2 regions of the Paraburkholderia gardini genome follow, and region 2 is predicted to be linked to the other one. Evidence: riboswitches for the same ligand, from Rfam matches in the RefSeq annotation. Region 2 holds a riboswitch; the other holds the start of a gene.
What was found. A riboswitch is a leader RNA that binds a small molecule or an ion and turns the genes downstream of it on or off. The one in region 2 is predicted to bind cobalamin.

Region 1 (7,458 bases), on a different contig from region 2:
TGGCGGCGATTTCCGCGGCGCCCTTGTAGCCATGACGCTTCACGCCGTCCAGCCATTTCGGATTCACCACGCGTGAGCGGATCACCCGCGCGATTTCTTCATGCAACGTGCGGATGCGCGGTGCAGCCGGATTGCTGTGATCGGCGTGATAGATATGCGGCTGCGTACCCGCGAGATGCCGGACAGCCGCGACCATGCCGCCCTGGAACTGGTAGTAGTCGTTCGAATCGAGTACGTCGTGTTCGCGATTGTCCTGATTCTGAAGCACGACATCCAGCGCCGCGAGACGTGTACCGAAGACCTCGCGCGCGTCCTCACCCGCGCTCTTCTGCGCGTACGCATAGCCGCCCCATGCCCGATACGCTTCGGCCAGATCCGCGTCGGTCTGCCATTGCCGTGTGTCGATCATCTCCTGCAGACCCGCGCCATACGAACCGGGCTTCGCGCTGAAAACGCGCCAGCCGGCGCGGCGGCGCGCTTCGGCTGCATCCATGCCGCGCGCCATCAACGCCTCTTTTTCGCGCAGCACGCGAACGCGGACGGGATTCATTTCCTCGGGTTCGTCGAGTTCGGCGACAGCCTGCACGGCCGCGTCGAACAGATGCATCACGTTGGCGAACGCATCGCGAAAGAAGCCCGATACGCGCAAGGTCACGTCGATACGTGGGCGATCGAACGCCTCGATCGGCATGATCTCGAAGTCGGTCACACGATGGCTGCCTGGCGCCCACCGGGGTCGAACGCCGAGCAATGCCAGCGCCTGCGCGATGTCGTCGCCGCCGGTGCGCATCGTCGCGGTGCCCCACACCGACAGGCCGATCGCACGCGGATAGTCGCCGTGTTCCTGCACGTGGCGCTCGATCAGCTGCTGCGCCGATTTCAGGCCCAACGTCCACGCCGACTGGGTCGGCACGGCACGTGTGTCGACCGAATAGAAGTTACGGCCGGTCGGCAGCACGTCGGGACGACCACGCGAAGGTGAGCCGCTCGGGCCCGGCGGCACGAAGCGGCCCTCAAGCCCGCGCCCCAGTTGCAGCATTTCCTGCGGTCCACAGGCATCGAGCCGCGGCAGGATGTCGTTTCGCAGACGCTCGATCACACGTTCCGCCTGAGGCAACGTACCGGCTTGATATACCGCTCCAGCCTGCAACGCGCTCCCGCCTGCAATATCGTTCAGCAATGCCGACGCCAGTAATTCGAGCCGTTCGCGCGTGTCGCCGTTATGCCGCCACGGCGCGTCGCTGACCTGCTGAAGGACGTCGGGGCGCGCGCCTTCCCATGTCGCTGCCCAGTCCGCTGTCAAAGGATCGAAGAGATGATCCATCTGCAGATCGCGCGCGAGCGCATCGATCAGCCCTGCCTTCTCGCGCTGTCCGTCCCCCACCGGAAAACGGCCGAGCGCAAGCAGCGTATCGCGTCGCTGAACGCCTCGCGGCGACTGTCCAAACGTGTGCAAGCCATCGCGAATCTGCGCTTCCTTCAATTCGCACAGGTACGCATCGGCGCGCGTGAGCAGCGCGTCTTCCGCATCCAGGCCGTCGGGCAGACCGAGACTCAGCTCCTCGTGCAGACGATGCGTGATGATCGTTTCGAGAATGGTCCGCCGCAGCAGTTTCGAGCGACGTGGATCGACCATCAACGCTTCATAGTATTCGTCGACCTGGCGTTCGAGATCCTGCAACGGGCCGTAGCTCTCCGCACGCGTGAGGGGTGGCATCAGATGATCGATGATGACCGCCTGCGTGCGCCGCTTCGCCTGGCTGCCCTCGCCCGGGTCGTTGACGATAAACGGATACAGATGCGGCATCGGCCCGAGAATGAGATCGGGCCAGCAGGTGTCGCTGAGCGCGACGCTCTTGCCCGGCAGCCATTCCAGGTTGCCGTGCTTGCCGACATGCACGACCGCGTCGATACCGAACTGGTGACGCAGCCAGAAATAGAACGCCAGATACGCATGCGGCGGCACGAGATCGGCGTCGTGATAGCTGGCGTAATCGCCGCCTTCGCGCGAGCGCGCCGGCTGGATGCCGATGAACACATGCGCGCAACGCCAGCCCGCGATCATGAAGCGGCCACGCCGCAGCGACGGGTCCTGATCGGGCGTGCCCCATCGTGCGTTCAACGCGTCGCGTACCTCAGCGGGCAACTGCTGGAAATGCGTCAGATAGTCGTCGAGCGCAAGGCTTTGCAGTGCCGGGCGCAGGTCGCGCACCACCGGGTCGTTCGTCACGCCTTCAGTAAGCGTACGCATCAGGGCATCGCCATCGACGGGAATATCGTCAACCTTATAGCCGTGCTCACGCAACATCGAAAGAATGCCGACAACGGACGCAGGCGTGTCGAGCCCCACGCCATTGCCGATGCGCCCTTCGCTTACGGGATAATTCGCGAGAATCAGCGCGAGCTTCTTGTCCGCGTTGTCGATACGCCGCAGCCTGCACCAGCGTCGGCTCAACTCCGCGAGAAACGCGACGCGCCCGTGATCGGGCTGATAACGCACGACGTCGACTTCAGTGTGCGGACACCGATACGCAAGCCCCTTGAAACTGATGGCCCGCGTGATGATGCGGCCGTCCACTTCGGGCAGCGCGATATGCATCGCGATATCGCGCGAATTGAGGCCCTGATTGTCCTTGAGCCAGTCGTCGCGATTGCCGCCGCTCAGGATCACCTGCATCACGGGCGCGTCGCCCGCAAGCGCGAGCGGTTCGGGATCGTCAATCGCCGACGCGGCGAATGCAGTGGTGTTAAGTACCAGCGCCACGTCATGTCGCGCGCACAATTGCTGCACCATGTCGCGGCTGACGTTGTCCTTCAGCGATGTGATCGCGAGTGGCAACGGATTAAGACCCTGTGCATGGAGCGCGTCGATCAGTGCATCGAACACAGCGGTGTTCGCCGCCTGTAGATGCGCGCGATAAAAGAGAATCGCGACGACAGGTGCATTGCCATGCCAGCGTGCCTGCCAGTCTTCGATCGTCGGGACGTCGCGCGACGGATGGTAAAGCGATGCGGCGGGCAACGGTTGCGCAAGCGACGGCTCTTCGCCCCAGCCCAGCGCATGATGCGCGATACAACGCAGAAAACGCTCCGCATTCCGCGGGCCGCCCTCGCGAAGATAGCGCCATAGCTGATGACATAGCGCGGCATCGGCCGTGCTGCGTGCAAGCAGATTCGGGTCTTCCTGCAGGTCGCCTGAGAACATCGCCAGCACCTGCTGCCTGCGTTCGGCGAGCGCGACCACCTGTTCGATGCCGTAAGGCCAGTACGCCTCGCCGCCCAGATGATCGACGATCACCACCTTCGCGTACTGCAATACGTCCTCGACGTAGAAATCGACCGACGCCGGTTGCCTGAGAAACGTCACGTTCGCGAGCCGCAGGCTCGGAAAATCAGCGCCCAGCCGCGGAAATACGCTCGCGAGCAGCGATAGCGTGGTGTCGGCCGAACTGAGCACCACGATGTCCGCGGGACGCTGATCGATCCGGATAACGCCCGCCGTATCGTCGACGAAACCGCCGGGCGTGGTGCGCAGCAGATGCATGTCGTTTTACGCCTGTTGCGTCGTGCCGTGGGGCACGGCATTCATCGCGACGTCGAATGCCTGCTGCAACGTTTTCCGGTCGAGGTCTTCGCCGATCAGCACGAAACGGCTCGCGCGTGGTTCGTCCGCCTGCCAGCGCCGGTCGAAATAGCTGTCGAAGCGCCGGCCCACGCCCTGAATCACGAGACGCATCGCAGCGCCCGGCAATGCCGCGAAACCTTTGACGCGATAGATCGTGTGGCTCTCGACCAGGCTTTGCAACGCCGCGATGGTCGCTTCACGCGAGGCAACATTTGCCGCAACCACGACGGAATCGAATTCGTCGTGGTGATGATCGGCGTCGTCGGCCGAACCGTGATGATCGTGACGCAGATGGATCGACTCTTCGGAAGCCGACTGAAGACCCAGCAGCGCATGAAGGTCGAGTTGCCCCATGTGCGCGCGCACCACCTTCACCTGCGACGGGATTTCCTCACGGATGAGGGCCTCGACCTCGCGTTGCTTCGATTCGTCGAGCAGGTCGGTCTTGTTGAGAATCACCAGATCCGCTGCGGACAACTGGTCTTCGAACAGTTCGTGCAGCGGCGATTCGTGATCGAGATTCGGATCGGCCTTGCGCTGCGCGTCGACGGCCAGTGGGTTTTCCGCGAATTGTCCACTTGCTACGGCAGGACCGTCGACCACGGTGACGACTGCGTCGACCGTAAAGCTGTTCTTGATCTGCGGCCAGTTGAATGCCTTGACCAGCGGCTTGGGCAACGCGAGGCCGGACGTTTCGATCAGCACGTGATCGATCTGGTCGCGACGCTCGACGAGTTTTTCCATGACCGGGAAAAACTCTTCCTGCACGGTGCAGCAAAGGCAGCCGTTGGCGAGTTCATACAATTGACCTTCCGCCTCGCTGCCATCTTCATTGCAGCCGATGCCGCAACCCTTGAGGATTTCGCCGTCGATGCCGAGCTCGCCGAATTCGTTGACGATCACCGCAACGCGAAGGCCGCCTGCATGTTGAAGAATGTGCCGCAGCAACGTGGTCTTGCCGCTGCCGAGGAAGCCCGTAACGATCGTGACGGGAATCTTGCGCGTCTGCATCCTGACTCCAGGGGGTGGACAGTTGAAGTAGATGGGGACGAAAAACGGGTTGCCCGGAATGACTGGACAATCGAAGAAAGCATGGACGATACGCCGCATCCCCGCGGCATTTGCCTGTTTTTCTCGGGCCGGTATCCGGGCTGACGAAATCGCCGCTTCACCTTCCCGCGCATTCGACACGTTGCGCAGTGGACAGATAGTTGCACGTCGTGACATGCATCTATTGAAGCCGGCCTGGCATTGCGTGTGCGCAATGCCTTCGCTTACCGTTGCGGGGGCAGCACAGGTTGGCCCGATCCGTGCAGGAAGGGCTCCCTGTTTCCCGTTTAACTGCGCGCACGGAGCGTGCGCGCGAGCACCAGAGTGCGTGCGAGTGTAGGCTTCGACGGTGGCGACGTCAAGAAAAGGACTATGCGTACGGGTGCGTGCTCGGGGGGGCTTTGGCGAGGCTTTTCAGGCCCGGCGCGCAATACTCATGTACATGTAACCTCTCGAAGCCGAGTCACGTTTCAGTCATCTGCACCAGACCTGGTTAATTCATCAAGTCTGCTCTTTGTGATTCGGGTCATGCAATCCCAAAAGGTGATATAGCGCATGGAGGCTTCGCCCAGCATATAAGTTTCATAATAACAGCCACTCTCACGATATTGCGCCCAAATTTCTTGTGATTTTACGAAATACGGCAACGCCAACGGTTCACCATCTGCCTTAAGAGACTTGTCATTCTCCACTATTTCCGATCGGAGAGCCTTAAGCTTTTTTTCGAGATTCCTGTTCGCGCGCTCATAATTTCTGTGAGCGCATTCTGAAATGTCCATTGTTCCTGCATGCTCGCCAATTTCGCACAATTTAGAAATTTCAGAAGAGGTAAACCCCGAGAAATACATCGACGAAGGTTCAAACTTCCTGTAATCGAATTCACCAGAATAGATTGTTTTCGCCGATGCAGCTATCGACAAGACGCAAGGAAACAGACTGATAATTTTTTTAATGTTGTGCATCGTATATTCCTGCTTTGAATAGTCTCGCCTCGCTTTCGCGTCTCTGGCGCAATCTGGGATTACGGGCATGGAACCTGCAGATAAAGGCGGGCATCATCTCGTAATGCCCGTGATTGACTTCATCGGCCAGCTCTCTCACAGCACCGCCTGCACCGGCATTAAATACAACGCTTACCATGGCATCGTATTCGTACTGAAAAAGCGGGACCATTACGAGCGAATTCAATCTACTTTGTACTTGCTGCAAGTCGTGCCTCAGTAGGTCTCTTGCACGTTCTAAAGATATTATTTGGCCGACGTGCAGATTATCATTCGGCAAAACGAGGTGCCCGCATCCGACCGTAGGGTTGCCTTGGTCATCAAGGTAGACTTGCAAAATCATCCCGTCCATCACCTGAGCGTCTATATGAGTATGGTTCGAGTAGAAGATACGCGTCATGCCGTTCATTCTTCCGCTTTCCCATTCACCCAAAAAGGAAAGACACTGATTTGACGCCCGCCACGGTTTGCATAGTCTGTCCGTAGCTACCGTTACGCACGAATCTGAATTGGTGTTTGTTACCACGTTTGCAAGTGCATCCGGCATTAGATCTCCCTTTTGTGACCGAGATAAATCCGGATAGATTGCGCGCCTTTTGTTTGATATCGCTCAGTGCGTCCCTGTGAATCAGTTACGCTGTGCCTCAGCTCACCCGAAGGCATGCGAACTGTGTAATAGGTGCTCGTGAGAGGCGTTCCCTTTGCATCAACAAGCGTGAATTGTTCATCGTGCTGCGCCGCTCCAGCCTGCGCTGTCGCGGGATTCGCCTCACGTATCACCAGCGCTGCCGCTTCCTGGGACGTGAAGGACATCGTCATACCGCGCTCGGCATAGAAAACCGGCGGCGGGCTGCAATCGCAGATGTTGATATCACCGCTCAAGGCCCATTGCTTTCCGTTGGGGCCGGTTCCGGGCCTGCGCGGTCCCTTCGGTGCGATGAAACCCTCGCGTTTGCAGGCAGTGCAATACGTTTTCATGTAAAGCGTGGCGATTTGTACGCAGGGTGGCGGATTGGAACACGTAACGCCCTCTAACCCTTCCGTGATCACGGCGCTCCCACCCCGATCCCCTTTGGCAAGAAAATAGCGAATCATGCAGCCTCACTCCCGCGCTGCATTTCGGCTTCCGTTACCGGTTCGTAGGTACGGGGATGCGCGCCTCCTTCGCGTTCCGGACTGTCCGAAATCGTATCGCCGTTATCGAGCGTGCTACCAACGTAGGCGAACTGCGCATAAGCCCGATTGGCTTTCATGGAAAGCCCACTCGTAATGCGCGCCGTCGAGCCATCCGGGTAGCAAACCAGGTCACCGATCTGACCGACGTCAATATCGCCGCTGAGGCTGCGCCATTTGCCGCTTACTTCGCGCAGGACGCCGCCGCGCGCGGTGGTCGAACCGCGCAGCGCAAAACGCCAGCACGGCTCGTCAGGCGGCGGCACATAGGACGGATCGAACAGGCCTTCGGGTTTCTCACCCGCGGCAACGAACAGGCCGGACGTTCCATCATCCCAAGGCGTGAAGACGATGCGGTCCCCGTTGCTCAGATGACTGCCGACAAGCGCAAGGCATTTGCCGTCATAAGACGATCGACTGCCTGATCCGTCAACAATAGCGGCTTCGCTTCCATCGCAATAGGTGACAACATCACCTACGCGCGCGACGTACAGACCGCAAATGGACAGCCCGGACGTTGCGTGTGTTACATAGCCGCCGCGCTCCGTGCGTGCTCCAACCGTTGCGAATGCGTACGTGGTGCCTTCACGTTTCTGTTGCTCCATTCTG
Region 2 (7,458 bases):
AGCGCCGGCGTGAGTACGTCGCGGACCGGGCCCGCGTGGGCCGTGCCGTTTCCGTCGAGCAGCAGCGCATGCGTGGCAAAGCGGCGCGCGAGGTTGAGATCGTGACACGAGAAAATCACGCTGCGCGGCGAATGCTTCGATGGCTGTGCCCACGTCGTCAGCGCTTCGAGGCAGTCGATCTGATGATGCAGGTCGAGATGCGAAAGCGGTTCGTCGAGCAGCAGCAGCGGCGCGTCCTGACACAGCACCGCCGCCAGCGCCACACGCTGGCGCTCGCCGCCTGAAAGCGACAGCACGTCGCGCGCCTTGAGCAGCGCGAGGCCAAGCGTGTCGAGCGCGGCATGCGCCGCCGCGCGATCTTCGGCACGCTCCCAGCCCCAGCCGTCGAGATGCGGAAAACGGTTGAGCATCACGATCTCGAAGACGCTCGCGCTGAACGCATCGCGCTCGCCTTGCGGCATCAGCGCACGGCGTTGCGCGAGCTTCGCGGGCGACCATGTAGCGACGCGCACGCCATCGAGTTCGACGTGACCACTCGCGGGTTCGAGCAAACCGGCCAGCGCGGAAATCAGCGTGGTCTTTCCAGCGCCGTTCGGACCCGCGATGCACCACACCTCGCCCGGATGAAACGTGTGCGTGAAATCGTCGAGTAACGTGCGTGCGCCGGCACGCAGCGTGACGCGCTGCGCGGACAGTGTCGAAGCGGCAGATGCGTGTGCATTCATCATCGCCGCCTGCGCAACAGCATCCAGAGGAACACCGGCACGCCCGCGAGCGCGGTGATCACGCCGACCGGCAACTGCGCGGGCGCGATGACCGTGCGTGCGACGAGATCGGCGGCCATCACGGCGAGACCGCCTGCAAGCGCGGCGGCCGGCAACAGCATGCGCTGGTCGTTGCCGAACGCGAGCCGCAGCATATGCGGCACGACGAGGCCGACAAAGCCGATCGTGCCGCCCGTCGTCACCGCGGCCGCCGCTGCGAGCGAGGCGACGAGATACACGCGCAGCCGCAGGCGCGTGACCGGCACGCCGAGCGCCTGGGCGGCCGCATCGCCGCGCAGCAGCACGTTCAGCTGCGCCGCGGCCGGCACGATCGCCACCAGGGCGACGACGAGCGCTGCGAGCGCGACCCACGGCATGCCGCCACCGTTCAGGTCGCCGGTCAGCCAGAACAGCATGCCGCGCAGGCGGCTCTCGGGCGCCACGCTCAGCAGCAACGTGATGACCGCGCCCCAACCCGCCGCGATCACCGCGCCCGTCAGCAAAAGACGGGGCGACGAGTCCTGCGGCTCGCCACGCCACAACTCACGTCGCGCGAGACCGAGCACCAGCAGGATCGACGCGAACGCGCCGGCAAACGCGCTGGCGTCGACGATCCACCACGCGCATCCGGCGATCATCGCGACGAGCGCGAAACTCGCGGCGCCGCCCGACACGCCAAGCACATACGGCTCGGCGAGCGGATTGCGCAGCAACACCTGGAGCAGCGCGCCCGCCATCGCGAGCAACGCGCCGCACGCGAAGCCGGCCAGCGCACGCGGCAGACGCAGCGTGCGCACGATCTCGACAGCCAGATCCGGCGATGACGAACCCAGCGAGGCGTTTACGCCCGGATGCCACGGCATCAACGCGCCAACGACACGCAAGGGCCCGAGCGCGACGCTGCCAAGCGCCAGCGACGCCACGAACACGAGCAACGCGAGCACGGCCAGCCCGCACCAGATCGCGAGGGCGCGCCGCGCGCTCATGCCGGCCGGCGGGCGCATCGAGATGCGGTTCATCGCGGCGCGCTCAGACGACATGCCTGCTTACCCCGCGAACCGGCAACGCAGCGCATCTCACTGCTGCTGCCAGCCGAGCGTGAGATACGCACCGCGTCGCGGCGTGTTGTACGTGTAGGCCAGTTCATAGTCCTTGTCGAAGAGATTCTGGATCTGCGCGGCCACATACCACGACTTCGTGATCGCATAACGCGCCGAGAGATTCACGACGCCATAGCCGGCGAGCGTCGTGCCGCTGTCGTTGCGCTCGCCGCTCACGAGCCACTCGCCGCCCACGCGCCAGCCGCCGATACTGCGATTCGCTGAAAACGAAGCGAAGTGACGCGCGCGCCGGTTCAGACCGGTATTCGTGTCTTCGTCGACGGGATTCTGGAACGTGAGCGCCGCGCGCACGTCCGTTCTGCCGACATGGCCGCTCCATGATCCCTCGACGCCCTGCACTTTCGCGCGCCCCACGTTCTGCGCGACGAACTCGCCCGGACTCATCTGCTGATATTCGATCAGGTTCGTGTAGCGCGTCTCGAACGCCGTGAGCTTCATCACGCCCAGCGCGTCCGACGCATACTGCAACGCCGCCTCGACCGAGTGACTGCGCTCCGGCTGGATCGACGGATTGCCGCTATACGGGTAGTACAGGTCGTTGAAGGTCGGCGCGCGAAACGCGTCCGACCAGCTTGCGGTCACCTTCCAGTGTTCCGTGACATCGTATCCGTAGCCGAGATAGTAACTGTTCGCGCCGCCGAAATCGGAGTACTGGTCGCGCCGCACGTTCGCCTGGAACTGGCTGCGGCCAACGCGTCCCGTATAACCCGCGAAGACGGAATTCACGTGACGGTCGGGCGCGCCGTAGTCGTTCGAATCGAGGCTCTGGTCGAGATGCTCGTAGCCTGTCTGGAGCTTTTGCTGCGGCGCGAACGTGAAATCGTTCTGCCACGTGTACTGACGGTTGTCGGTATCGAAGTGATCCGTGTAGACGCCGTTCAGCGCGGTATTGCTGCGGTCGTTGCCGGCAGCGACGATCACGTGCGTCGTCCACCAGTCGGTCACGCGTCCGTTCGCGAACGCCGAAGCGAGCTGGACCTTGCTGTACAGATTGTTGAGATCGGTCGGCACGCCGTACGGATTGTCGAAGCTGTCGTTGCCGTTCGACTGGAGATAACGCACGCCCACGTCCCACCTGTCGTTGAAGCGGTGACGCAGGGACGCCGAGACGCTCTCGTTCAGATAGCCGTTCGCGTTCGGATTGACCGGCGCGAGCGCGGGGTTGATCGATGAAAAGCCGTCGTCCTTCGCGCGTGCAATCGAAACGCTGAAGGTCGTCTTGCCGTCGCTGTCGAGCGCACCATCGACGCCCGCCTGCTGCCGTTGCGTGTGATAGCTGCCGTATTCGACGGAAAAATTGAAGCGCGGGGGATGGTTGCCGCCAGGCTTCGTGAACACCTGCACGACGCCGCCGACCGCGCCCGATCCGTACAGCGCCGACACGTTACCGTTGACCACTTCGACGTGATCGATCTGGTCGAGCGGAAGCTGCTCGATCTGCGCGTTGCCAAGACTCACGGAATCGACGCGCACGCCGTCGATCAACACGAGCGACTGCTGCGCCGATGCGCCCCGCAAAAAGAGGCTCGCCGACGAACCCGGGCCGCCGTTGCGCACGATCTGCGCGCCCGGCGCGAGTTGCAGCAAGCCTGGCAGATCGCGGGCGGTCGTATCGGCGATGTCCTGCTGGTCGAAGTGCGTGGTCTGGGGAATGGCATCCGCGAGCGACTGCGGTCCGCGCGCGGCGGTGACCACGATGGGCGCGAGCGTCGCCTTCGCCGGGGCGGCCCCGGATGCGGGTGTGGGTGTGGAAGCCGTCGCGTCCTGTGCGGGGGACTGCGCGACCGTGCGCGCGGAGGAAGGTGTGTTGTCCGTCTGCGCGGACTGGGCCAGTGCGACGAGCGGCAAGCCGGTCAGGGCGAGCAGCGCCGCGCGGGCGATGGGCGTGTACATCCGGTGAATTCCTGTAGCTGAGGTGCGCGGCCCGCTTCCCCGCAGGCCATTGCGCGACAGGACGACTGTTCGTCGCGAGACAGGCAGCTTGCCGCGCGCGAACGACGCCCTTCCCTCTGGCCGGTATCCGGGCTGGCGACGCGTCGATCCGCCTTCCCACGCATGAATGCGCAGTGGCGCTGCGCGCTTTTTGACGGCGCGTATCGGATCGACTTGCGGGAAATAACGCGGTCGCTTACCGTTGCGGGGGCAGCACAGGTTGACGCGATCGCAATGCCGCGCACCCTGTTTCCCGTTTAACTGCGCGACATGAAAATGCGCGCGGGCACCAAAGTGCCGCAAGTGTAGGAGCGGCCTGCTTTAGCGTCAAGAAAGCGGCGCTCACTGCAATTCGCGTGCGCGCCGATTTATTCGATTATCGTGTTTTGCAGGCATAAAACTCGCATAAAGCGAGGTTGTTACGTCTCGAAACGAGACAATTGTCGGAACCTGCGACATTCCGCGCTAGAATGCCGTGTCTTTAGAGGACGCAGCACATGCTCAACGAACTCGAAACACTCTCACAGAACATTGGCCGGCTGATCGAAATCAGCCAGCGTCATCACGAGGCGCGCCGCGCGCTCGAAGATCAGCTCGCCCAGGCACGCGCGGAATGCGAGGCCACACGCGTTGAACTCGAGCAGACCCGCGAAGAGCGCAACGCGCTGCAGGCGGAGCGCGACACGCTCTCGTCGAAGATCGACGACGCACAGGTCCGCCTGAACGCCATCCTCGAAAAACTCCCGCGCGCGCGATCGCATGCCGAGCCGGACAACCAGCTCGACCTGCTCGCAACCCCGCCGCACGAACATGAGGATCATGACGTGGAAGCCGGCCGCGAAGTCACCCGCCACGGAGAAAACGCATGACCACGAAGCAGATCGAAGTCTCGATTCTCGGCCAGCCGTATCGTCTCGCCTGTTCGCCGGAAACCGAAGCCGCGCTGCTCGAAGCCGTGGCACGCGTCGATGCCGAAATGTCGAAGATCCGTTCGGGCAGCAACGTGCGTGGGCAGGACCGTATCGCGGTGATGGCTGCGCTGTCGCTGGCATCGGAACTGCTTAAGCTGCAAGCCAGCGTGCGGCACGGAGAATCTTTTCCCGCTGAGGAAATCCGGCGTACAATGCACTCAATGAACGAACAGCTGGGCGCAGTCATCCAGCAGTACGGCGTGCAGTAAAATTGCAGTGCCGGAGCAGTACAGGTTTTGCAGTCGATGTTTTTAAAGTCCGGTCATGTGACCGCTCTTCGAGTTCGGCGCGATGTACTTCATGAGGTTGTGGCGCGTCTGGATTCACCTCGTTTTACCTTCCCTGCCTGGTTTGCCAAGGTCATATATTCCTTGAACCAATGCCATGTGCACGGTTGTGGAAATTTGCAGCACGGGCGTGCGCGTCACTCTGTCTGATGTACCCGAAGTGCGGCTAACTGCGACCAATTCTGAACCCCCGGTTCAGGATGCCGGCCTAGCGGCTATGGCGGGGATCTATTCGACGGCATCGGACACTCGTCCGGTGCCGTTTTCATTTGCACCCCTGCTTTCCTCTTTTTCCTCTCTCCACTTCAACGTTCATATCGACTCATGCGCTACTGGCTAATGAAGTCCGAACCGGACGAAGCAAGCATCGATCACCTCGCGGAGGCGCCGCATCACACGTTACCGTGGACAGGCGTGCGCAACTATCAGGCACGCAATTTCATGCGCGACACGATGCAGGTCGGCGACGGTGTGCTGTTCTACCATTCGAGTTGCCCTGAGCCCGGCATCGCGGGCATCGCGGCGGTCGCGTCGACGCCCTACCCCGATCCCACGCAGTTCGACAAAAAGAGCCCGTACTACGATCCGAAATCGGATCATGAAACGCCGCGCTGGGCGCTCGTCGACGTCGTCTTCAAGAAGAAGATCGCGCTGATCCCGCTCGCGACGCTGCGCGAGCATCCCGAGCTCGCAGGCATGCGCGTGCTGGCAAAAGGCAACCGGCTGTCGATTACGCCCGTCACCGAAGCCGAATGGCAGTTCATCACGAAGCATCTGGTGTGAGTGTGTGCTGGCGCGATTTGTGTAATCGGATCTTGCCTGCGGGAACCGTATCGCCTGACAGACGCCTAACAGTTCCGCAAGCGTCGTGCCCGTTCGTGGCATGACGCGGCCGTGAAGGCACTGGATGGCGCACCGGCGCCAGACCCTTCGCGTGCAACCGGCTCAAGAAGGAATTCATCAAATGACCCGAAAAAACGCACTCGCTTTCGCCTTCGCACTGGCGTCCGTCACGCCGCTCGCACTCTCGCTCGCGCCCACCACTGCCTTTGCCCAGACCGCCGTGCAGAATCCGCCGTCGGGCGTGCTGTCGCTGTCCGCGCAGGCAAGCACCGACGTGCCGCAGGATGTCGTCAACATCACGCTCTTCTACGAGCAGGAAGCGGGCGATCCCGGCTCGCTCACCAGCACGCTGAACCAGCGCGCCGATTCGGCGCTGCAAAAAGCTAAAGGTGTCGCGGGCGTAACGGCGCGCACCGGTTCGTTCTCGATCTACCCTTCAACCGATCGCGACGGACGCATTTCCGCGTGGCGCGGCCGCACGGAGGTACAGCTCGAATCGCACGATTTCGCCGCTGCGTCGAAGCTCGCGGGGCAGTTGTCTTCGGTGATGCAGGTCGGCAACGTGTCGTTTTCGCTGTCGCCGGAAGCGCAGCGCGCCGCGGAAAAGAAGCTGACCGGTGAGGCGATCGCGTCGTTCCGGCAGCAGGCGACATCGGCGGCTGAAGCGTTCGGCTACAGCGGCTACACGATTCGCGAAGTCAACGTCGGGCACAACGGCGTGATGCCGCGTCCGATGATGATGATGAGCGCCCGCGCCGATGCGAAGGCCGCCGCGCCGATGCCGCTCGAAGGCGGTACGTCGACGGTGACGGTCAATGTGTCGGGCTCCGTGCAGATGAAGTAACGCGGCCCGCCCGTCCGCCATGTGAAACACCCCGGCATGCCGGGGTGTTTCAGTTTCAGAAAGGTCAGGCAGGCAGAGCCAGCGATACAGCCGTGCCGGTCAGTTCGTGCCCACCGCCGGCTGGCGGCGGCCGCGACGGTATGCCCACAGCAGCATGAGCACGCCCGCGATCACCATCGGCAGCGACAGCCACTGCCCCATCGAAAGCCCCAGCGCCAGCAATCCGAGGAAATCGTCCGGCTCGCGAGCAAACTCGACGGTGAAGCGCGCGAGGCCATATCCGATCAGAAACACCGCGGACGCCGCACCCACCGGCCGCGGCTTGCGCGTGAAGAACCACAGCACGAAGAACAGCACGACGCCTTCCAGCGCGATCTCGTACAGCTGCGACGGGTGACGCGGCAGCATGTGATATTGCGCGAACACATCGGCGAGGTGCCAGCGCGAAGTGAGGTCCGGATGCGCCGCCATCCAGCCCGCATCTTCGTTGGCCGCGCTCGGGAACAACATCGCCCACGGCGACGTCGGGTCCGTCACGCGCCCCCAGAGTTCGCCGTTGATGAAGTTGCCAAGACGTCCGGCCGCGAGACCCGTCGGCACCATCGGTGCGACGAAGTCGGTCACCTGCAGCCACGTCCGGTTGCGCTGCCACGCGAAGAGCACCATCGCGAGCGTCACGCCGAGAAAACCGCCGTG

Region 1: another riboswitch for cobalamin. It lies ahead of cobW (cobalamin biosynthesis protein CobW); the one in region 2 lies ahead of LPA37_RS10750 (TonB-dependent receptor domain-containing protein).

Annotation. Positions count from the first base shown of each region.
Region 1 is NZ_CAJQZB010000032.1:8,030-15,487, forward strand. It holds gene cobN (cobaltochelatase subunit CobN) at 1-3,544, opposite strand, end outside; gene cobW (cobalamin biosynthesis protein CobW) at 3,551-4,636, opposite strand; cobalamin riboswitch at 4,746-5,014, opposite strand; gene LPA37_RS20410 (lysozyme inhibitor LprI family protein) at 5,146-5,637, opposite strand; gene LPA37_RS20415 (lysozyme) at 5,624-6,085, opposite strand; gene LPA37_RS20420 (PAAR domain-containing protein) at 6,223-6,771, opposite strand; gene LPA37_RS20425 (PAAR domain-containing protein) at 6,768-7,454, opposite strand.
Region 2 is NZ_CAJQZB010000011.1:134,682-142,139, forward strand. It holds gene LPA37_RS10740 (ABC transporter ATP-binding protein) at 1-728, opposite strand, end outside; gene LPA37_RS10745 (FecCD family ABC transporter permease) at 725-1,804, opposite strand; gene LPA37_RS10750 (TonB-dependent receptor domain-containing protein) at 1,841-3,778, opposite strand; cobalamin riboswitch at 3,880-4,126, opposite strand; gene LPA37_RS10755 (coiled-coil domain-containing protein) at 4,315-4,686, shown strand; gene LPA37_RS10760 (cell division protein ZapA) at 4,683-4,997, shown strand; RNA gene ssrS (6S RNA) at 5,125-5,306, shown strand; gene LPA37_RS10765 (EVE domain-containing protein) at 5,400-5,858, shown strand; gene LPA37_RS10770 (SIMPL domain-containing protein) at 6,040-6,762, shown strand; gene lgt (prolipoprotein diacylglyceryl transferase) at 6,862-7,458, opposite strand, start outside.